One region of the Virgibacillus sp. genome, then DNA from elsewhere that is predicted to be linked to it. Evidence: riboswitches for the same ligand, from Rfam matches in the RefSeq annotation. Region 1 holds a riboswitch; each other region holds the start of a gene.

Region 1 (7,518 bases):
CCCATTGCCCACGAATGGGATTATATGACGCCCCCTTTTCCGCGCCATCTTCTTCAGAGATCACATCTGAACCGTACAATGCGTCGTAAAGCGACCCCCATCTCGCATTGGCAGCATTTAGCGCATAACGTTCATTATCAATAGGGACAACTAATTGCGGCCCTGCTTGCTTTGTAATCGTATCATCCACATTTTCGGTTGTAATCGTAAAATCATCCACTTCTGGCTCTAGATAGCCAATCTCCTTTAAAAATGACGTATACGCTTCTTGATCTTCAAAATCATTTGTTTGAAGCCAGTCATTTATTCTTTGTTGCATTTTCTCTCTTTCAACTAATAATGCTTTGTTCTTAGGTGCCAAATCGGTAACGAGTTCATCAAAATCTTGCCAAAACTTCTCTTGATTCAATCCCGTGCCTGGTAATGCTTCCTTGTTAACAAATTCATAAAGTTCTGTAGCAATTTGCAGATTGCCTTTCGTTATATACGCTGTCAATGTTATCCCCCTCTGTAATCCTTTATTTACTCTATTGTAATGTTAAAAATCATAAAATTGAAATATCCGTTTTGCATAAGTGTTATTCCTTTTAGCTATTGATTTTAGTATAATAATGAAAAACAGGAATTTAACAAACGGAAGGTCGGATTATATGGACATTCGTCAAGTTGAGTATTTCATTGCTGTAGCCAATAAACAAAATTTCACCAAAGCTGCCTCCACGCTTCACATCTCCCAGCCTTCCTTAAGTAAAGCAATTAAAAATTTAGAAAATCAGCTCGGTGTTACTTTATTTTATCGAGGTGGAAAAAAGATTGAACTGACAGATGCGGGCGCTGCGTTTTTAGGGAACGCCAAACAATTTATCGAAGCTTATGAAAATCTAACAACGGAAATGTATGACGTGGTGCAATTAAAAAAAGGACAAATAAAAATTGGCATCCCTCCCATTATTGGCGCTACTTTTTTTTCAAAATTAATTAGTCAATACAAAGCAGCGCATCCCTCCTTTCATATTGAACTAAACGAAGTGGGTAGTAATTTAATTCAACATGGGGTAAAAGAAGGAGAGTTAGATGTTGGCCTCATTTGTAATCTACCAGTAGAAAAACACCACTTTTCTACAATAAACCTGTTAAAAGACCCTTTAATGGTCGTTGTCCAAAACAATCACCCTCTTGCTTCTGAAAAATCTGTTGCATTGCCAGATTTACAGGATGAACCATTTATTTTATATCAGCAAGATTTCTCTTTACATGACCGGATTGTAGAAGCCTGTCAATATTACGATTTTTCACCAAATGCAGTATGTAAAAGTTCGCAGCGAGACTTTATGATAGAAATGGTGGAGGCAAACTTAGGCATCGCTCTTTTCCCTAGTAAAATTTGCCAACAACTGCTCCATCACGATGTTCAAGCTATTCCTTTCAAACACCCAAGGGTTCATCTTGAGTTGGCACTTATTTGGAAAAAAGATAAATATTTGCCGTATGCCGTGCGTGAATTTGTCACTATGGCAAAAAATTTTACAAATTAAGTTCATTTAGAAAAACTTGGCTTACCGCCAAGCCTTTTAGAGAAAGCCTTAATTTTTCTTATACTATAATCAATAGTAATTCTATGCTTTCCTATAGTGGAACAAAGAAGCAAGTTCCCGTTTAGCAACGGAGATAAAGGTATTATGCCACTAAAACAGGGGTATGCCGATGTCGAGCGGCAAGCCCTGTTTTAGTCGTCCATCCTCTTAGCCACGAACCAATGATGACTTATCGTAGGGCGATTCGTGAAGACGCCTAGTTGCTGAGCCCTGGAGCCAGACGCCGATCCAAGCACCTCATTTTATACTTTCTTATAGTGCAGACCAAATCAATAAAAAAACAGTAGCAATTATAAAACGCTACTGTTTTTTTTATTGGCTTAGGGTGTAGCAACTCGTGGATAATTGTGAACTTCAGCGACTTTTCAATTATGAAGAATTCTATAAAATACGAGATAAGCATTTATTTTCAACTTGTCCAACGAATAACCTGCTTTTTGCCGTCATAGCCTAGTTGTAGTGAGTATCCATCATAAAGGGAGGCTGAAAAATGAACGCACAAACCCCATCATTTACAAGTGCTTTTGACCCTTACGTATACCAAACTTTACAGTCAATAACAGGTGCCACGCTCATTGTACAAACAACACAAGGAACAGTGACAGGTAGCTTAAAAACAGTAATGCCTGACCATATCGTTTTAGAATCGGGCGGATCTTCATTCTATATTCGTATTCAACAAATTGTTTGGGTGATTCCGAAAAGCTAAAGAAGGAGGCTTCTCATGTTTAAGCGTGAAAACCGCATGTTAATTGAACTGCCTGTTCCTGAACACGGCGATCCTAATGCTGCAGCAGCGGTCCAAGAATTATTAGGTGGGAAATTTGGCGAGATGTCTACATTAAATAATTATATGTTTCAATCGTTCAATTTCCGCCAAAAAGATAAGCTTAAACCATTTTACGATCTTGTAGCAAGTATAACAGCTGAAGAGTTCGGCCATGTTGAACTTGTGACGAACACAATTAATCTACTTTCAAAAGGAAACACCTTTTACACGGGAAACCCAGATGTAACCCCGTTACGCGAAGGAAAAGACAGTCGAAATACGTATCAATTTATCGCTACTGCTCAAACAGCACTTGTAGGTGACTCCATGGGTCGAGCATGGACAGGAGATAATGTCTTTAGTAGCGGCAATCTTGTCTTAGATTTACTACACAATTTCTTTCTTGAAGTCGGCGCTCGTACACATAAAATGCGCGTTTACGAAATGACAGAACATGAAACAGCAAGAGAAATGATTGGTTACTTATTAGTTCGTGGAGGTACACATGTGCTAGCCTATGCGAAAGCATTAGAAATCGCAACAGGCGTTGACGTTAAAAAGCTTATCCCGATTCCTGATTTATCGAACACGAAGTTTGATTATGCTCGAAAATTTGAAGAACAAGGATTGGCAAATGTTTTATACACGTGGAATGATGTGGGAGATTATAACGATATCCGACAAATTTGGAAAGGAGACAATCCAGAGAATGGGGAGAAGCTAATCGTCAAGGAAGGAACACCAAAAGGAGGCCCTGTTCCTAATTTAGAAGACCTTCCTGAACAATTTGCACCTGGCATTGATAAAGATGATTATCAAAAAATCGCTAAACGGTTAATGGAAAACATGTAAGTATGATGAACTCCTTGAACACCACGGAGTTCATCATGGAATATTTATGTAGAAACCACATTTAACTGATAGTAGTTCTTAGAAAACTTGGCTTGTCACCAAGCCTTTCGAAAGCCTTTGTTTTTCGTATACGATAAACCAAAAAATTTATACCTTCCTATAGTGCAAAAAAAAATTTTATCGGAAGCCTAAATCGATTAAAAAATCCCCTTGACTTTTATTCATTTTCCTTGTATTCTAATATTCAAACTTTTAAAATTCAATAGACATTTTCTTATCCAGAGAGGTGGAGGGACTGGCCCTTTGATACCTCGGCAACAGACCGCATGCGGTACTGTGCCAATTCCAGAAGCATAGCGCTTGAAGATAAGAAGAAGCTCCTTTTCGACATATTAGGAAACCTCTTCTTATTTCAAGGAGAGGTTTTTTGCATCCTCTCCTTGTAACCATTTTTAAGGAGATGATAAAATGTTACAACAAACGCGTGAAACAAACATGGTGCAACTAGGAAATCGAAGTGATGCTCGCACTGGCGCAGTTAATCCCCCTATTTATTTATCAACTGCATTCAAACATGATGGGATAGGGCAGTCAACCGGGTATGATTATAGCCGTACAAAAAACCCTACCCGATGCCTGTTAGAGGAAGGTGTTGCGCATTTAGAATCTGGTAAGCAAGCCTTTGCTTGTAGTTCAGGCATGGCGGCTATCCAGCTTGTACTTTCCCTTTTTCAAGCTGGTGATGAAATCATTGCTTCAGCAGATATTTACGGGGGAACGTATCGTTTGTTGGAACAGTACAACAAAGCATACCATTTCAAGATCTGCTATGATCCTTTTACCAACTTCAAAGAAACGGAAGCAAACATATCTAACAAAACAAAAGCAATATTTATTGAAACACCGACAAACCCTTTAATGCAGGAAATAGATATTGCCTCCATCGCTCACCTTACTAAAAAATATAATCTATTACTTATTGTTGACAACACCTTCCTTACGCCATATTTGCAACGCCCTTTAGAACTTGGCGCTAATATTATTCTACATAGTGCAACAAAGTATATCGGCGGGCACAATGATGTATTGGCTGGCATAGTAGTTGCTAACAATGAACCGATTTGTGAACAACTCGCTATGATGCATAATGCATCTGGGGCAGTGCTTTCTCCATTTGATTGTTGGCTGTTAATTAGAGGGTTAAAAACGCTTTCCTTGCGTATGGAAAAGCATGAAACAAATGCCCGAGAATTAGCCCATTTTTTAAGCAACCACCAAGCAATAAAAGAGGTGCTTTATCCTGGCAAAGGTGGTATGTTATCTTTTCGTTTACACGATAGCAAGTGGGTAGACCCTTTTTTACAGCAAATGCAACTGATTACCTTCGCCGAAAGTCTAGGCGGTGTGGAAAGCTTTATCACGTATCCAGCGACACAAACACATGCGGATATTCCCCTTAATGAACGTACCAAGCGTGGCATTGATGACTGTTTATTACGCTTTTCGGTCGGAATAGAGCATGTGAATGATTTAAAACATGATTTGCAGAACGCATTACAGGCATTTTAAATTTGGGCTTGCCGGAACTTTATAATAAAAGTTGTATTTTTATGAAAAAAACATCATAGAAAATGAAATGTTGGCTCTCATCCACTACTAGACGCAGAAGTTTCTAATCTATAAAATATTTTCGAAATAGGTTGACATTTATTTTTTTCGTATATAGTATAGTTCATATTCTGAATGATAAGATTTTACACACTGTGAATTTAATGGCGTTTTTAAACATCGCCAACTGTAAATCTTTATTATTCCACAACTTTATAGGATTTATCTTATCCAGAGAGGTGGAGGGACTGGCCCCTATGATACCTCAGCAACAGGCATCTTTTGCACTGTGCTAATTCCAGAAGCGTAACGCTTGAAGATAAGAAGAGACAACATTTGGAAGCTACCCTCTTCTTATTCATAAGAAGGGGGTTTTTATGTTCCAATAATTCACGATGGAAGCTCACATAGGTGAAGCAACTAAGAAAACGATTTTTTAATGAAAGGTGGGCGTAATTTTTCCATGAATTAAATCCGGAAGTCGTAGCTCTTGCTACATACTTCGTGCCACATTTTTTACAAAGCAAAGGTTTCAAAATAAAAGGAGGAGTTTAAGATGAAACGCAGCTTACAACAAAGATTGCAGGAAGGTACGGTTATTGTGGGAGAAGGTTATTTATTTGAATTAGAACGCAGGGGGTATTTACAAGCAGGTTCTTTTGTACCGGAAGTCGCATTAGATAATCCACAAGCTCTGAAACAAGCTTATCGCGATTTTATGAATGCAGGCTCAGACGTCGTACTGGCGTTTACTTACAATGGGAATAGAGAAAAGATGCGAATTATTGGTAAGGAAGAATTGCTCGAGCCGTTGAACAGAAATGCCATTCAACTAGCAAAAGAAGTCGCCAAAGAACATCCTGTAGAAGAAGCACTCGTTGCTGGAAACATTTCTAACACGAATATTTTCGATCCGAATGACCCAGCTTCCAAAGAGCAAGTAAGGAGCATTTTTGCCGAGATGGTGCAATGGTGTAAAGAAGAAGGTGTTGATTTCGTAAATGGAGAAACATTTTATTATTATGAAGAAGCTCTAATCGCTTTAGAAGAAATTACGAAACAAGAACTCCCAGCCGTTATCACTTTTGGTCTTATGGGAGAAAACATTCTAAGGGACGGGTATACCGTAGAGGAAGCTTGCCAATTATTATCTGAAAAAGGAGCGCTCGTCGTCGGAATGAATTGCTTCCGTGGCCCTGATACCATCCAGCCCTTTGTAGCTAAAATAAGAGATACAGTCAAAGGTTATGTTGGGGCATTACCAATACCTTATCGAACAACAGAGGCGCACCCAACCTTTTTCAACTTGCCGGATGGAGGTTGCAGTTGCCATTTACCTACAGAAACGACATTCCCAACGGCACTTGATCCGCTTTATCACAACCGCTACGAATTAGCCGCTTGGGCGAAAGAAGCAAAAGACATCGGTGTGAACTATATTGGCTTATGCTGTGGCGCGTCGCCTGCAATGTTACGTGCTGTTGCAGAAGCTGTCGGTAAAGAAACGATTAATTCCAAATACTCGCCAAATATGGAAAAACACTTTTTATTTGGTACTGACAAAACGTTGAAAAAACATAATTTAGAATACCGAACTAAGGCTTAGAGGGTTGCTGGATAAGCATTTTTAAAAATATCATCCGCTGACAAGTTTTGATTTAGAGAGGAACTCCCCATCAAAGCAGTGACGGGGAGTTCCTTTAAATATGATTTGAACATCTATTTATATTTTACGTTCTTTATATCGCTTTTCTTTTAAAAATGATTTGGTTAAAGTTCACACTAATATCCCCCATACTCCCACCAATCTGAGGAATAACGTTTACTAATTCCCAACCTTGTTTTCCGTATTCATTTAATTTATCTTCAAATTCCTCTCGATCAGCTGAAGTGATCCCTAATGTCCAAGTTTCTACCGCATATTCCCAGCACCCACGTCGAATCTCCTTTCCATAAATAAGATTGCTTTTATTATCCTTATTTTTTCATATATACTAAAAAGATTAATAATCCAGCTGATACAGAGATAGCAGATAGCTAAGTGAATGAATATTGCATTGCTCGTTATCTTTGCTATTTCTACTCCCACAACAAAAATCGGAAATCCTGCCCAAATAAAGAAGGAAAATAGAAGGATTACCAAAATCATTAGCATAAACATATAATCTTTTTTAAACAAGTTGAAAAAATGATGGATGTACAGATGCATATTAATCTATCCTATTTATTTCCTTTTAACCAGAAGCAAGATCGACATCTTCATTACTTTTAGAAACGGAGTACTTTTATCATTCGACAAGAACTGTGGACTTTCCTCTTTTGAAAGTGCATCTCAGTGTCTTATTTAAATCCTCTCCTGTTCACCAGCCTATGCTGTTGTTTATTCTTGATTAGCGTATTAAATAGTAAAAAAGGTAGATAGCCAATTACTCCTCCAAGTGTATTCAACAGCAGATCATCTACATCGAAGCTACCAAATTTAAAACTCAGTTGCACGAACTCGAACATAAAGCTTAAACATAATGTTGCAAGGACAATGTTGGTTAGATTTTGAAATTTTCGCCAAATTGATGGTAGAAGGAAGCCAAAAGGCGCAAAACCAATGATATTACCAACCAAGTTTTCAACCCTTATAGAAAAATTGATATCTGTAGAAAATAGATAGAAAAATATCGTTTTAAAAGGAATTAAATT
Region 2 (7,518 bases), on a different contig from region 1:
ACAGGGGTAGATATGCCAATCCACTGCTCTATCTTTTCCGTTGATATTCCTGCTGTAACTGAAACAATCAAATGCCTCTCTTCTATATATGGTTGAATGGAAGCAAGTGCTTCTTTCATATCACACGGCTTTGTAGCCAATACAATGACATCTGACCATTCTATTAGTTGTTGTTTATCACGCATACTGTCTATGTGATACTTTTGCTTTAAATCAGCTATTCGTTGGTGATTCATTCGATTTGTTATCATAATGTGCTGTTTATCGATAATGGTTGATTCAATTAAGCCAGAAATAATTGCTTCGGCCATAGAACCAGCACCAATAAATGCAAGGTTTTTATCCATCGTAGTAACAACCTCCTTGTTAAAATCATTTTTAGAAAAACTTAGCTTCTCGCTAAGTCTCTATACCATAAACCTTTTAAAAACAAAAAACTCTCTCCATCCTAAATAAGGACGAAAAGAGTTTTCCGCGGTACCACCTATATTGGCATGAGTCCCATGCCCAGCTTTTCTTGTTAACACAGTTTTTAACTGCGGTCAGGTTTATTCTAACAGCTCAGTAGGTAGGTTCATATCAGCCGTCTACGTGTGGGGTCTTTCAGCCGGTGAACCCCATTCTCTGTCGTCCGTACATGATACAATTGGCCTCGTCATCGCTTTTTTATTTTTATTTTATTAATTATGTACTATATGCATAAAACAAATCATTGTCAAGTTCAAACAATTAAAAACGTACTTACATCAAAAAAATCGCTACAATGTAACGATTTTTTTATCTCCAAAATTTTATGCGCTAATTTTAAAAATGGAGGAGGTAGAGGGATTCGAACCCCCGCGGGCTGTTACACCCCTGTCGGTTTTCAAGACCGATCCCTTCAGCCAGACTTGGGTATACCTCCGTGGCGACAAGATATAATATACCATGTTCTTAACATACTTGTCAATTCCTAATTACTATTTTTTTATTTACTAACATAGATATATATTTCTCAAAGGTTGGCACAGAATTATGCATAAAGCTGTGCCAAGACCTTGCTATACCTCTTTTACAACCGTACCTGCATACCTGTCATGCGGAAGTACAGCTCCAGCTTCTCCTTCAAAGGAATGTCGGTTAATAATGTATTGTAAGTTACTTAACGTGTCACGATAAGCCATTCGTTTAAAAAGTTGTATCGGTGTCAACTCAAAACCTGTTTTGCTTCGTAATTCTAGCCCCATCAATTTATAACCCACCGTTTGTCTACATTGCTTTAGTTGTATGTACTCGAGCGACCACATGACAACGGTTGGGGTTACTACAGTATGAATAAACTCATTCTTTACTTTTTTCCGTAAAACGTATTCAACCCCCACAGTTACAGCGGTAGAAATTGCTACATCAATAAAAAGAGCCTTCATCCTTTGTTTGGTTAACGACTTCATTTCATCCCCTCCTATGTTCGTCTAGCTGTTATACGCACAAGAAGCATGAAAGTTTCCTGAAAATGTAGAAAAACAAAATTAATATCCTGCTTTAAAGAGAATATTTAGCAGAGATAGAAGGTGCTGTAACCTCAGGAATTGGTAGGTGTCTAAGTGAAAATAACAGCTACTACATCCCCATTTCTTCTAGAAACTTTTAGGTAATATCTTACATACTAAGAAAGTAGGGGATAAAAGAACCACCCACTAATTACCGCAACATCAATCAAAATTATTTCTCCGTTTTATAAAGAAATTCCTTCCTTACCCTGTCAAGAGCTGTCTCATCCGTTAACAATTTTAGCGCTGTAAATGCCACTGCTTTTGCTCCAACAATTAATGCTTCATCTGCTTGCTTTGACTTGGCAGCTTCTCGAAACGAAACAGTATGACCAATTAAACTACTCGAGCCAATTTTAATATGCGGATGAATTGTTGGAACTACTTGGCTTATATTCCCTGCATCTGTCGAACCTAAAGCTTGCGAATAACGTTCAAGTACTGTCTCTCCGAATTGCTCTATTTCCGTTTTAAAAATATCATCTAGACTCTCATTGATAATAAAATTATCCACTTCATTTTGAAATGGAGATACTTTTACTTTGGCTCCTGTTGTTAAAGCAGCACCCTCTGCAATTGCTTTTACTCGCTCCGTAACTTGATTCAAACCTTCCCTTGTTCTTGCACGAATGAAAAATCGAGCTTTCGCATAATCAGGTACAACGTTAGGAGCGTCACCGCCATCTGTAATAATGCCATGTATCCGTACATCGTTTGAAACATGTTGACGTAAAGCATTGATGCCATTAAACAATTGAATAACCCCATCTAACGCATTAATTCCTTGATCTGGATGCGCAGAAGCATGAGCAGTTTTACCAAAAAATTCAAAGTCGAGCGGATCTACTGCCAATGTAGGACCTGTCAGCCGTGTATCTGCACCAGGATGAAGCATAAGGGCTGCATCAATGCTTTCTGTAATTTTAGCTTTAACAAAGCTGCCTTTTGCACTGCCATTCGGTCCACCTTCTTCAGCAGGCGTTCCAAAGACTACTACTTCACCACCTACTTCATCGATTACTTGACTTAAACCAATGGCAGCACCAACACTTAACGTACCAATGATATTATGACCACATGCATGACCGATCTCTGGTAAAGCATCATATTCCGCTAAAAACGCAATTCTCCTTCCGTCCAAAGCACTTTTCTTTCTAGCGATAAACGCAGTAGCATGCCCTGCCACATCCAATTGAACATCAAAGCCATTTTCCACTAAAATATCTGTTAATGTTTTAGCAGCATATGTTTCTTGATTTCCAATTTCAGGATGAGCATGGATATCATGACTAATCTGAATATATCTTTCCTTATTAGCCGCTATATTTTTTGCTATTTCCTGTTTCCAAATCGTTGTCGTTTCTGTAGTAAACGTCATTATTATCACCTCATTTTAAATTTAGTAGCCAATTTCACTTAATGGCACAAAAGTTGGAATAGAATTTCCGTCACGTTCTTTTTCAATAAATTTAGCTACATCTTCAGTTTGGTAAATCTCTGCCAGCTTCGTCAATACTTGATCATCTTTATTCTTTTCCTGAACAGCAATAATGTTAATATAGGCTGTAGCTGTTTCATCCTCATGATATATAGCATCTTTCAATGGACTTAATCCTGCGTCTACGGCTATTCCATTGTTTATAATTGAAGCATCCACATCAGGAAGGACTCTTGGCGTTTGCCCAGCAACAAGTAATTCAAATTGCAGATTTCTTGGGTTGTCAATGATTTTATCTAAAGCACCATTGCCATCGAAGTCTTCCGCTAATTTAATCAAACCTGCGTCCTGTAATAATAATAAACCTCTTCCCATATTGGTAGCTTCTTTTGCTAAAGCAATCGTCCCTCCTTTAGGTATGTCCTCTGTGGTACCATGTTTTTCCGAATATAACCCCATTGGAGCAATGACCGTCGTGGCAATTGGTGTTAAATCTAAATCATGTTCTTTTATAAACGCATCAAAATAAGAAACCGTTTGGAATGCATTTGCATCAATCTCTCCTTCTGCTAAAGCCAAATTAGGTTGCACATAATCGGAGAAACGAACAATTTCTACGTTTATCCCTTCATCCTTAGCTTTTTCCGCTACATAATCCCAAATCGTCGTATCAGAACCGCTAATACCAACTTTCACCGTGGAACTAGCTTCACTGCTAGAACAAGCGCTAATAATAATTAATGGAATGAATAGGAAAAATAAAGCTGCTAATCTTTTCATAAAAAACTCTCCTCGTATATATTTTCAGGCGTTTTTTACTCATCCACCTGTTTTCATTCTTACTACGTATTCCTCTAAGCATATCCTACCACGTTCCCAGTAAACCTTATTATCTTCGTCGCACTCGTCTGGCTAGGTAGTTTCCGAGGGACTGTAATCCTTGTACCATGATGATAAGGATCCCTACAGTAAGGAACATCACGACCGTGTCAAAACGCTGGTAGCCATATGTAATAGCTAAATCACCAAGGCCTCCTCCACCAACTGCTCCAGCCATTGCAGAAGCTCCTACTAAACCAATTGTTGCAATCGTTATGCCTAGTAATAACGAACTTCGTGCTTCTGGTAAAAGAAAACGAGTCATAATCTGCCATGGCGTTGCCCCCATTGCTTGTGCTGCTTCTATAACCCCTGGGTCAACTTCCAGTAAAGAGTTTTCTATTAATCTAGCAATATAAGGGCCAGCAAATAATATCATTGGTACAATTGCAGCAGCTGTTCCAATCGAAGTTCCAACAATCAGCCTTGTGAATGGAATAACGGCTACCATCAAAATAATAAATGGAATAGAACGAAATATATTTATTCCTGTGTTTAATATAGTGAAAATAATTTTATTTTCCCAAAGATGCCCCTTTCTCGATACGACTAATAAAACACCTAATACAAGTCCGATAAGAAAAGAGAAAATTAATGATACGCCGACCATGACGACCGTTTCCCATAAAGCTTGTAAGAGTTGTTCTTGATCAACTAACATCTGCTAACACTTCCTTTACAGTAACCTTTTGTTGATGAATATGTAGCAAAGCTCGTTTCATCTCCTTCTCTGTACCTGAAAATTGAACGATGAAATTGCCAAAAGGAATCCCTTGTATTTCTGTAATGCTGCCATACAGTATATTGACATCTACGGTATACGTTTTAGCAACTTGTGATAATAAAGGCTCGCCTGCACTATTACCGACAAACACAATGCGATATATATGCCGGTCTTCTCGCTGTTCACGAAGTAACGCATAAATCGACTCCGGTATATGGTCATTCATCACAGAACTTACAAACTTAGCAGCAATCGCTGTTTTTGGTTTTGAAAATACTTGAAATACACTGCCCGACTCCACTATTTTTCCTTGATCTAAAACACCAACCCGATCACAAATCGCTTTGATGGCACCCATCTCATGCGTAATCATTAAAATCGTCACTCCATATGCCTGATTTACCTGTTTTAACAGTTGAAAAATAGATTTTGTTGTTTCTGGGTCAAGTGCAGATGTTGCCTCATCACATAAAAGCACTTTCGGATTCGTAACTAAAGCACGAGCTATCCCTACGCGTTGTTTTTGCCCTCCAGATAGCTGATCGGGGTAACTGTTTGCTTTATCTTCTAAACCAACAAAAGCGAGTAACTCTAATACTCTTTTTCTCACTTCCTCTTTAGGACGTTTTGCCACTAGTAGAGGCATCGCTACATTCGTAAACACTGTTTTTGAATGTAAAAGATTAAAATGTTGAAAAATCATACCGATATTCCGTTTTGCTTCACGTACTTCTTTTGCAGTTAATTGTAAGAGATCCTTTCCATCTATGATTACTCTTCCAGATGACGGACGTTCTAAAGCATTCACACAGCGTATGAGCGAGCTTTTTCCTGCACCACTAAATCCAATCACACCATATATTTCTCCTTTTTTTACCTGTAAATCCACGTTGTGCAATGCTTTAACAGATTCACCTTTTCCTTCATACACTTTCGTTACCTGATCAAATATAATCATTGAACCAATCCACCATTCTTTTTCACTTAAAATCGCTTTGTATGGCAATTGTTCCATGTGAAACAATTGCCATGGATCTAGCTTTTCCAAAAATAACAAAGATGTTCTTATACTATAAACCTTTAAACTTTTATGCTTTCCTATAGTATAAAAAATACCCCTTCCATAAGAAGAGGTATTTTTTATACATATCCTCTTCTTATCTTTCAAACTACTTGTTTGCTGGATTTGGCACAGTACTCATATGAGTCCGCTGCCGAGGCTTCTATGGGCCAGTCCCTCCACCTCTCTAGATAAGAAGTATGTTATTTTTTGGCGGTAACACCACCGTTTTGCTTAAGTTATAAACTCTGAAAATTCCACCCTTTCCTATTGCGTAAAAAGAAATCCCTCCTTATACGAAATAAGAAGGGATTTCCAATCTATTGGTTTCCGCTTCTTATTTTTCAAGCATGCTTGCTTGTTGGATTTAGCACAGTACTACTTACGAGTCCGCTGCCGAGGCTTCTAAGGGCCAATTCCCTCCACCTCTCTTAATAAGAAGAAATATTATATTTATTTTTGATCAAGATATTGTGTTATATCATACTACGGTTTCCTTTACTTGTCAAACAGATTTTTAGAAAAAATGGGCTATCGCCAAGCCTTTATTGCGATAAAAATTTTATCCGCGGATGTTTCCTGTTATCTTTCAGACTATGTTCCTTTTAAAAAAAAGATGCATGAACCGTTGTTCCAGCCTTCGTCAATAAGCCCAAAATGCGACTTTGCTCTTCTATTTACCATTTGACTCACAGTAAATGTTTGAATTGGCTTATTGAATGACCTTTTTTCCTCCCATATATGGACGCAATGCTTTTGGAATAACAACCGTTCCATCCTCTTGCTGGTAATTTTCCAAAATAGCTGCAACAGTTCGACCAATAGCCAATCCAGAGCCGTTTAATGTATGCACAAATTCTGGTTTTGCTTTTGCTTCTCTACGAAAACGGATATTGGCACGTCTTGCCTGGAAGTCTTCAAAATTAGAGCAAGAAGAAATTTCCCGATACGTATGCTGACTAGGGATCCATACTTCGATATCGTACTTCTTAGCTGCTGTAAAGCCTAAATCTCCTGTACACATACTCATCACACGATAAGGAAGCTCTAATAACTGTAATATTTTCTCTGCATGATTTGTTAACACTTCCAATGTTTCATAGGAATCTTCAGGTTTAACAAAATGGACAAGCTCGACTTTATTAAATTGATGCTGACGAATCAGACCTCTTGTGTCTCTTCCAGCAGATCCTGCTTCAGAACGAAAGCAGCTACTAAATGCAGCAAATTTTTTCGGTAAATCATCTATCTTTAAAATATCATCACGATAATAATTTGTTACTGGCACTTCTGCAGTCGGAGCTAAATAATAATCCCATTCTTCTAGTTTAAAGGCGTCTTCTGCAAATTTTGGTAATTGCCCTGTCCCAGTCATACTAGTTCGATTCACAATTTGTGGTGGCAACATTTCTTCATAGCCATGTTCATCCACATGGAAATCTAACATCAGGTTCCATAATGCACGCTCTAATCTTGCACCAAGTCCTTTATAAAAGACAAACCTACTCCCAGTCACTTTGCCAGCTCGTTCAAAGTCAACGATGTCTAAGTCTGTTGCTACATCCCAGTGAGGCTTTGGTTCATAGGAAAATGGCGTCTTCTCTCCCCAACTCCGCACCTCGACATTATCATCTTCATCTTCACCAATTGGTACACTTTCATGAGGAATATTAGGAATAGACAACATGATTTGCTCTAAATGTTCATTAATTTGCTTTAATTCGCTATCCAACTCAGCAATTTGGTCGCCTACTTCTCTCATTTCTTTAATCGCAGGCTCAGCATCTTGCTTTTCTCGCTTTAGTACAGAGATTTGTTTCGATACTTCATTTCGCTTCGCTTTTAACTGCTCTGTCTCGGAAATTAGTTGACGACGCTTTTCATCTAA
Region 3 (7,518 bases), on a different contig from region 1:
TCTTTAATAATCGTTGCAATAGCTGTATTACATATTCGCGGTGTTGCAAGCGAATTATCGGCAAGTGTTACTGCATCGATTCCAGCTTCTTTCAATGCTTGTATTCCCTGCTGGTATTCTGTCATATCTAAATGTTTCGGAGCATCTAATTCAACAATAATGGTATGTCGTTCTTTTGCTAATTCTGCCAGCGATTTTTCTTTTCGTTTCCTTTTTAACATCACCCTATCCTGCTTTGGAAAGTCTACCACTTTTTCAGTAATAGGATTAGTAGCATTCAAGCCCTCAGCTAATGCTTTAATATGGTTAGGTGTTGTTCCGCAACACCCTCCTACTAAACGAACTCCTTGCTCTCTTAATTGGCTGGCACACTCCCTAAAATAATCCGGTTCATTTTCGTAATAAAGTACACCATCGCGATAAGCAGGTAAGCTTGCATTTGGGTAAGCAGCTAAAAAAGCCCTTTTCGGTATAGGAACCGATTGTAAAGAGGTGATTATTTGCGACGGACCAAAACGACAGTTCACGCCAACGAGATCAGCACCTAAAGCTTCCAGTTGTTGTAATGCTTCAGCCAACGGTGTTCCATTTTCCAAAATCCCCGGAACATGCATCGATACATTTGCAATAATAGGGATTTTCGTTTCCTCCCGAGCAATTTCCAACACCATCTTTAATTCATCGAGATTATAATAAGTTTCTAAAATGAGCCCATCTACTCCCTCCAAAAGCAAACAATATAATTGTTCTCGGAAGCTTCGCTTAATTTCCTCTTTTGTTTCGTTTAAAGCTTGAACGCCATGAATACCGCCAATCCCCCCTACAATGGATACTCCTTTTTGCCGAGCTTCCTTTGCAATTTGCACAGCCTTTTGGTTGATCCTTTTCACCTGATCCTCCAACCCATATCGTGCTAATTTAATATAATTTGCACCATATGTATTTGTTTGAATGACTGTTGCTCCAGCATGAATATACGCTTCATGTACTTGTTGAACTTGATTTGGATGGGTTATGTTTAATTGTTCAAAACTTTGATCGATTCCATAGGAATAAAGCATCGTTCCCATAGCACCATCGGCAATTAAAATTTGATTTTGTAATTGTTGTAATAAGCTCATGTCGGTTTCTCCTCCTTTGCATCAAATCATCTGCTCCTACTCATGATAGGTCTTACTAACAGTTCATGCGGAAAAATGGTTTTAACATAGTAAAAGGCATCTTTCACCTTATTAAATAATCGAAAAGGTAAAAGATGCCTTTAGTTGTCTAATCGGCATGTGCTTTATTTGGAATTTTGTAACGAATGATTGTTATTCATATTCGCAAACCGCTTTTTCTCCGTTATGTCAATTTGTGTAACCCTTCCAGCGTGTACAGTAATGACTACAGAACCGAAATCAATTGCATCTAAGCTTTTTCTTACATACTCCCATTGTACTTCATTCAATTTACCCATTTTCCCATCTTCCCTTCTCATGTTATTCAAAGTACAAGTAACCAAACTGGAACTTGTAAAAGCCTAGTGCCCTTGGAAGAAAAGCGCCTGTTCATAACAAAAAACCTCTTCCTTTTGATAAATAAGAAGAGGTGGATTATTTTATAAGTCTATCGCTCTTCTTATCTTTCAGGCATAATGCTTGCTGGAATTGGCACAGTACTTCAACAAAGTCTGTTGCCGAGGTTTCGCTGGGCCAGTCCCTCCACCTCTCTGGATAAGAAATCATCTAATATTAAATTTGTTTAATACTCTACACCGAAAGTGTATTATTGTCAATAATTTATTTATAAAATTTTTGCAAATATTAATACAAATAGGTTTTATACATACATTCTCGAAGCGCTTTTCAGACTTATTCATAGTTGTTCAATAGGATTAAACCTAATTCCATTAGCTGTCGAGCACACTTGTTTGAATATATATTAGATTTTTATGATTCCTTAACACCACCCACAAATTGACTTTTTTTGTTAGATTTTAAATCGTTAATGATAATTAGATTTAACTATCGTATAATGACCATATGAAGGTTGTGATAATTTACTTAATTTCTGTTTCACAAATACAAATGGAAGTAAATTTTTCTTTGATTCCTAGTCACTCATGGACTAGGATACATGGTTCTTAAAATTTTCTAGAAAGCAGGTGAGTTTGATGTATACGGAAAAAGTATTGTCGTTAAGAAATTTATCCATGAGTTATGGAAGTAAAAGCATATTAAATAACATTAATCTCGATGTATATGCTGGACAAATCATTGGGTATATTGGGCCTAACGGTGCGGGAAAGAGTACTACACTTAAAATCATGCTCGGGTTAATAGAAGAATATAGTGGGACGGTAGAACTTTTTGGAGTAGATATTGCTACAAGTGATTACTCCTACAAACGTAAAATTGGTTATGTCCCAGAAAATGCAGAGATCTATGATAATTTAACAGCTAATGAATATTTGACATTTATCGGTGAGCTTTACGGCATGGATAAAAATAAAGCGGCTGCTAAAGCTAAAAGCCTTATGCAACAATTTGACATGGAAGATGTTTTACATACGCGTATTTCTTCTTTTTCTAAAGGAATGCGGCAAAAAGTATTACTTATTTCAAGCCTATTGCATAATCCCGATCTGATCTTTTTAGACGAACCACTAAATGGGCTTGATGCTAATAGTGTCATCATCATTAAAGACATCTTGGAACAGCTTGTTGCAGAAGGAAAGACCATTTTCTATTCCTCACATATTATGGAGGTTGTAGAAAAGATTAGCAATCGCATCGTCCTGCTTAAGGATGGAGAAATTGCAGCAGATGGTACATTTGAAGAATTGCGCGAACAAAATAAGCAAGGCTCTTTAGAAAGTATTTTCAACCAGATAACAGGATTTGATGAACATAAACAAACCGCAGAGAAGTTTGTTCAAATTGTAACTGATGGTGATAATCATGAGTAAATTCTCTTTAAAAATCCTTGATCTGCTACAACCTTTTTTCCATATGCTACGTATTGATTATCACATGATGCGTAAAATTCTTGAGACGAAGCTTACGATGGATGAGCGCAGAATACCGACAGTATTTGCTTCAAATGTATCAAATAAAAAAAAGGATAGCAATCAGTTTGTAAAATCATTATTTATTTATGTATTATACGGGGTCATGCTCGTTCCTTTTTTATTTTTTGGAGATAATTATATCTTCCAAATCAGCCTCATCTTTGGTATTTCCATGTTCATTTTAATGACATCCATGGTGTCTGATTTTTCCGCAGTACTTCTAGATGTTCGCGACAAAACAGTTCTCCATACGAAACCGATTGATTCGAGAACCATTAGCGCAGCAAAAATCACCCATGTTGCAATTTATATGAGTATGTTAACAGGCGCGTTTATTATCATTCCAGCTATCGTTATGTTATTTGTACATGGAATCGGTTATTTAATGCTTTTTTTAGTAGAAATTATTTTGTTAATACTGTTCATCATGACCATCACAGCACTCATATACATTTTTATTTTACGTTTTTTCAGTGGGGAGAAATTAAAGGATATTATTAACTATGTGCAAATCCTATTATCCGTAGGTATTGTTATCGGTTACCAAATTGTCGCTCGAGCTTTTGAAATAGTTGATTTTAATTATATATATAATTTCAATTGGTGGAATGTTTTTATTCCTCCTATGTGGTTCGGCGCACCTTTTGAATTTATACTAAATGGCGATACGTCCTTTGGGATAGTGATCCTTTCTTCTTTAGCAGTCATCGGACCAGTTATTTCGGTTATGTTATATTATAAATTAATGCCGGCGTTTGAGCGTAATTTGCAAAAACTTATGGACAGTACAGAGAAATCTAAACCGAAACGATGGAATATGAACGCTATGTGGGAGCATTTATTTTTTAGAAACAAAGAGGAACGGCAATTTTTCCGGTTTTCGTCCCTTATTATGGCAAGAGAACGTGATTTTAAGCTAAAGGTGTATCCAACCTTAGGATTATCTCTTGTTTTTCCGTTTATTTTCCAATTCAACTATTTAAATCTACATTCAATTGAGCAACTTTCTCGTAGTAATATGTATTTCACCATTTATTTTTGTATGATGTTTATTGGCCTTGTAGTAATGATGCTCCAATTTTCTAGCAAATATAAAGCTGCATGGGTTTTTCAAATTACACCAATCGTTCATCATTCTTCTATTTACAGTGGCACTCTAAAAGCGTTTATTATTAAATTGTTTTTACCACTTTATTTATTATTATCGATCGTTTTTTTATTTATATTCTCTATACGAATTCTTCCTGACCTTGCGATTGTCCTTATAACAGCTATTCTACACACATTAATCAGTTATAAGGTTCTAAACAATCGTAAGTATCCATTTTCAGAAGTATTTGAGTCGACACAGCAAAGTGGATCTACGATGAAATCGTTCCTACTCATGTTTGTAGTTGGTTTATTTTTCTTAGTGCATCTATTTTTTTCCAAAATAATTTACGGTGTGTATTTATATCTAGTGATTTTAGTAGTTACTACCATTATATCTTGGAGAATCGTCTTTAAAATGAAATAAGCTGGACTATTGAATATATACCTTTTAGAATTCCCCCATCTTCTAAAAAGATGGGGGAATTGAATAGAGTAGTCGTGTGGCCTTCATAAATTATTTCCAACCAAAAATAAAACATGTCCAAGCTCATAGCAACAATAAAGCGTCTGCATTTAATATATCAATTTGTTTTTGATTCTTTTTTTTGATATAATCTTTGTCTTCGAAATCCTTTAGTACTCTGCTTACAGTTTCAGGTGTTGTCCCAATGTAAGAGGCTACCTCTTTATAATTCATTGGCAAATCAATTCGATTACTTTTGGTTTCCATATTTTCAACAAGAAATAAAGCTAACCTTGCATCTACCGACTCCGTAGCAAAACGAGTTGCTTGCATCTCTGATTGCTCCAGCCTATGAGCAAATTCTTCTAGTATTTTTAAAGAAATCGAAGGGTAATCTATTATTAATTTTTGTATAATGGAACGACTAATTATACAAACCTTTGTGTGTGCCAGGGCTTCGGCATAGGCTTCGTGAACCGTATCTTTAAAAATAGCCAATTCCCCTGTGAAATCGCCAGGTTGTAAAATCCGAACGATCTGCTCTTTTCCCTCATCAGACAACCGATAAATTTTTATCTTACCTGCATGTGTAATATACAACGATTTAGCTTTATCACCTGCACGGTATATGGTCTCCCCTCGGTTAAATGTAACAGCATGAACATGGTCCATGACTTCTTCCATTTGCGGTTGATCTAAATGGTTAAAGATAGGTACCATAGCTACACAATTAGGATGAGAATGCTTGTTACAAGTACCTCGTTTAATTGGTTTTCCTTTAGAAAACATATAAATCTCCTTTCTATAAATTGTCAAAAAGTATGCAGATTACTGGTTCAAATTAGTTTGTTTTCTTTTTCAACAAACATTTTCAAAAATCATTAACTTCGCTTTCGCAAATCGGTATTCATAAATTTATCTTTATAGATATCTTGGTCTTATTTTTGATGCATATCTGTATGAAACTTAATAAGACGCATTCCATTTAATATAACTAACATTACACTAGCTTCGTGAATAAACATACCGGAAGCTAGATGAACAGAACCATTTAATACACCAACTAGCAAAAAGGCTACTGTCCCTATTGCAATCCACGTATTTTGCTTCATACTACGAACTGTCGCTTTTGCTAATGCATAAGCATGAGAAAATTGAGCCAGTTTACTTGCCATAAGCACAACATCAGCTGTCTCCATAGATATATCTGTTCCGCCATCTCCCATAGCTAAGCCAATATCAGCTGTCGCAATCGCTGGTGCGTCATTAATCCCATCTCCTACCATCGCAACATAATATCCAGATTGTTTTAATTGCTTTATATAGTCTACCTTAGCTTCCGGTAATAATTCGGCATGATAACTATCTAAATGTAAATTTCTTGCTACTAGAGCAGCCATATGGGAATTATCCCCCGTAAGCATGGTCATTTTACGAATACCGCTTTTTCTCATGTTTTGCAAAGCATCTAAAGCATCTTCCCTAATTTGATCAGCGATGGATACAGCACCTGCTATTTTTTGATTTATAGCTGCCAAAATAACGGTGTTACCTCTTTTCTCTTGCGTTTCCTTATATTGAAGCATTTCTTGAGATAAAATAATGTCTTCCTGCATCATAAGACTTTTATTACCTATAATTAGCTCCTGTCCCCCTACCTCTGCTTTTATCCCTTTTCCTTTTACAATCTGTCCGTTCTTTACATTTTCATAAAGCGGTAACCTTCGTTCATTTGCTTCTTTAACAATGGTTTTCCCTAGATGGTGTTCAGAAATCACTTCTGCTTCGGCTATGATTTGCAGTAACCCATTTTCTTTTAAATGGTGATCCCACACTTTAATTGCAGTTATCTCTGGTTTCCCTTTAGTTAATGTTCCAGTCTTGTCAAAAACAATTGTATCTACTTTGGCTAAGCGTTCCATTACTTCGCCACCTTTAACAAGCACCCCGTTTTTTGCTCCATTTCCGATTCCTGCTACATTGGAAACTGGAGCACCAATAACAAGCGCACCTGGACAGGCAATAACTAAAAATGTGATTGCCATATGAAGGTCTTGCACGATAATATACACCAGTATGGAAAGAGCAACAACAAATGGTGTATAAATCTGTGAAAATTTGTTTAAAAATTTTTCTGTATTTGACTTGCCGTCCTGCGCTTCTTCTACTAATTCAATAATCTTTGCAAACGTTGTGTCATCTCCGACCTTTTCAGCAATCAATTCGATGTATCCCTGATCAACAATGGATCCACAAAAGATATCATCATTCCTTCGCTTGTAAGCTGGTATAGATTCACCTGTCACTGTAGACTCATTGATTTGAGCCCTGCCTTTGATTATTTTTCCATCTACTGGAATTTTTGCGCCTGAATGCACAGTGACTCGTTCGCCAATCACCACCTCTTCCACTGGAACTTTAACAGTCTTCCCATCTCGAATAACCTTAGCCTCTTGTGGCGCCATATCCATTAGTTCACTCAAAGAGGATCTTGTTCTTTCTAGCGTACGTGCTTCCAGAAAATCGCCGAACAAAAATAAAAATGCCACCACAGACGATTCAATGTATTCTTGAATAAGTACTGCACCAACAATGGCAATGGTAACGAGTAATTCAATGCTAAACACTTTCAACCGTAAAGCTTGAAAGGCCTTTATAAAAATTGGAATTCCTGCAATCACTGTTGCAAAGATTAAAAAGCCATTTTGAACCCCTTTTCCACTAATTATACCTAAAAGTACTCCTAAAATGATCGATATAAAAGCTATTCCCGTTATATGCCTTTTATACCTTTGAACAAAAGCAGTCACTTCTACACCTCCTTTACAAAATGTTGGTTCGATACTTCTACCTTAATAAACCTTTGTTCTAATGTAATTGACGAGCCTCAACTTAAAAGCAATTTTCATAA

What was found. Region 1 has a riboswitch for S-adenosylmethionine ahead of HLX49_RS09375 (methionine biosynthesis PLP-dependent protein). Riboswitches for the same ligand answer to the same signal wherever they lie in the genome.
Region 2: it holds a riboswitch for S-adenosylmethionine, as region 1 does, so the genes downstream of both, HLX49_RS14365 (methionine ABC transporter ATP-binding protein) here and HLX49_RS09375 (methionine biosynthesis PLP-dependent protein) in region 1, are expected to answer to the same signal.
Region 3: it holds a riboswitch for S-adenosylmethionine, as region 1 does, so the genes downstream of both, HLX49_RS01995 (YezD family protein) here and HLX49_RS09375 (methionine biosynthesis PLP-dependent protein) in region 1, are expected to answer to the same signal.

Annotation. Positions count from the first base shown of each region.
Region 1 is NZ_JABXHF010000036.1:12,266-19,783, forward strand. It holds gene HLX49_RS09355 (malate synthase G) at 1-496, opposite strand, end outside; gene HLX49_RS09360 (LysR family transcriptional regulator) at 651-1,535, shown strand; gene HLX49_RS09365 (YuzF family protein) at 2,086-2,304, shown strand; gene HLX49_RS09370 (manganese catalase family protein) at 2,320-3,216, shown strand; SAM riboswitch class I at 3,488-3,589, shown strand; gene HLX49_RS09375 (methionine biosynthesis PLP-dependent protein) at 3,685-4,785, shown strand; SAM riboswitch class I at 5,049-5,150, shown strand; gene HLX49_RS09380 (homocysteine S-methyltransferase family protein) at 5,381-6,430, shown strand; gene HLX49_RS17100 (DUF4177 domain-containing protein) at 6,564-6,782, opposite strand; gene HLX49_RS09385 (VanZ family protein) at 7,165-7,518, opposite strand, start outside.
Region 2 is NZ_JABXHF010000077.1:6,125-13,642, reverse strand. It holds gene proC (pyrroline-5-carboxylate reductase) at 1-347, opposite strand, end outside; tRNA gene HLX49_RS14390 (tRNA-Ser) at 812-904, opposite strand; gene HLX49_RS14385 (RDD family protein) at 1,041-1,430, opposite strand; gene HLX49_RS14380 (M20 family metallopeptidase) at 1,702-2,907, opposite strand; gene HLX49_RS14375 (MetQ/NlpA family ABC transporter substrate-binding protein) at 2,929-3,747, opposite strand; gene HLX49_RS14370 (methionine ABC transporter permease) at 3,857-4,507, opposite strand; gene HLX49_RS14365 (methionine ABC transporter ATP-binding protein) at 4,497-5,528, opposite strand; SAM riboswitch class I at 5,725-5,828, opposite strand; SAM riboswitch class I at 5,965-6,071, opposite strand; gene serS (serine--tRNA ligase) at 6,343-7,518, opposite strand, start outside.
Region 3 is NZ_JABXHF010000005.1:37,059-44,576, reverse strand. It holds gene HLX49_RS02000 (bifunctional homocysteine S-methyltransferase/methylenetetrahydrofolate reductase) at 1-1,121, opposite strand, end outside; gene HLX49_RS01995 (YezD family protein) at 1,286-1,459, opposite strand; SAM riboswitch class I at 1,618-1,722, opposite strand; gene HLX49_RS01990 (ABC transporter ATP-binding protein) at 2,156-2,950, shown strand; gene HLX49_RS01985 (hypothetical protein) at 2,943-4,568, shown strand; gene HLX49_RS01980 (Crp/Fnr family transcriptional regulator) at 4,692-5,396, opposite strand; gene HLX49_RS01975 (heavy metal translocating P-type ATPase) at 5,546-7,417, opposite strand.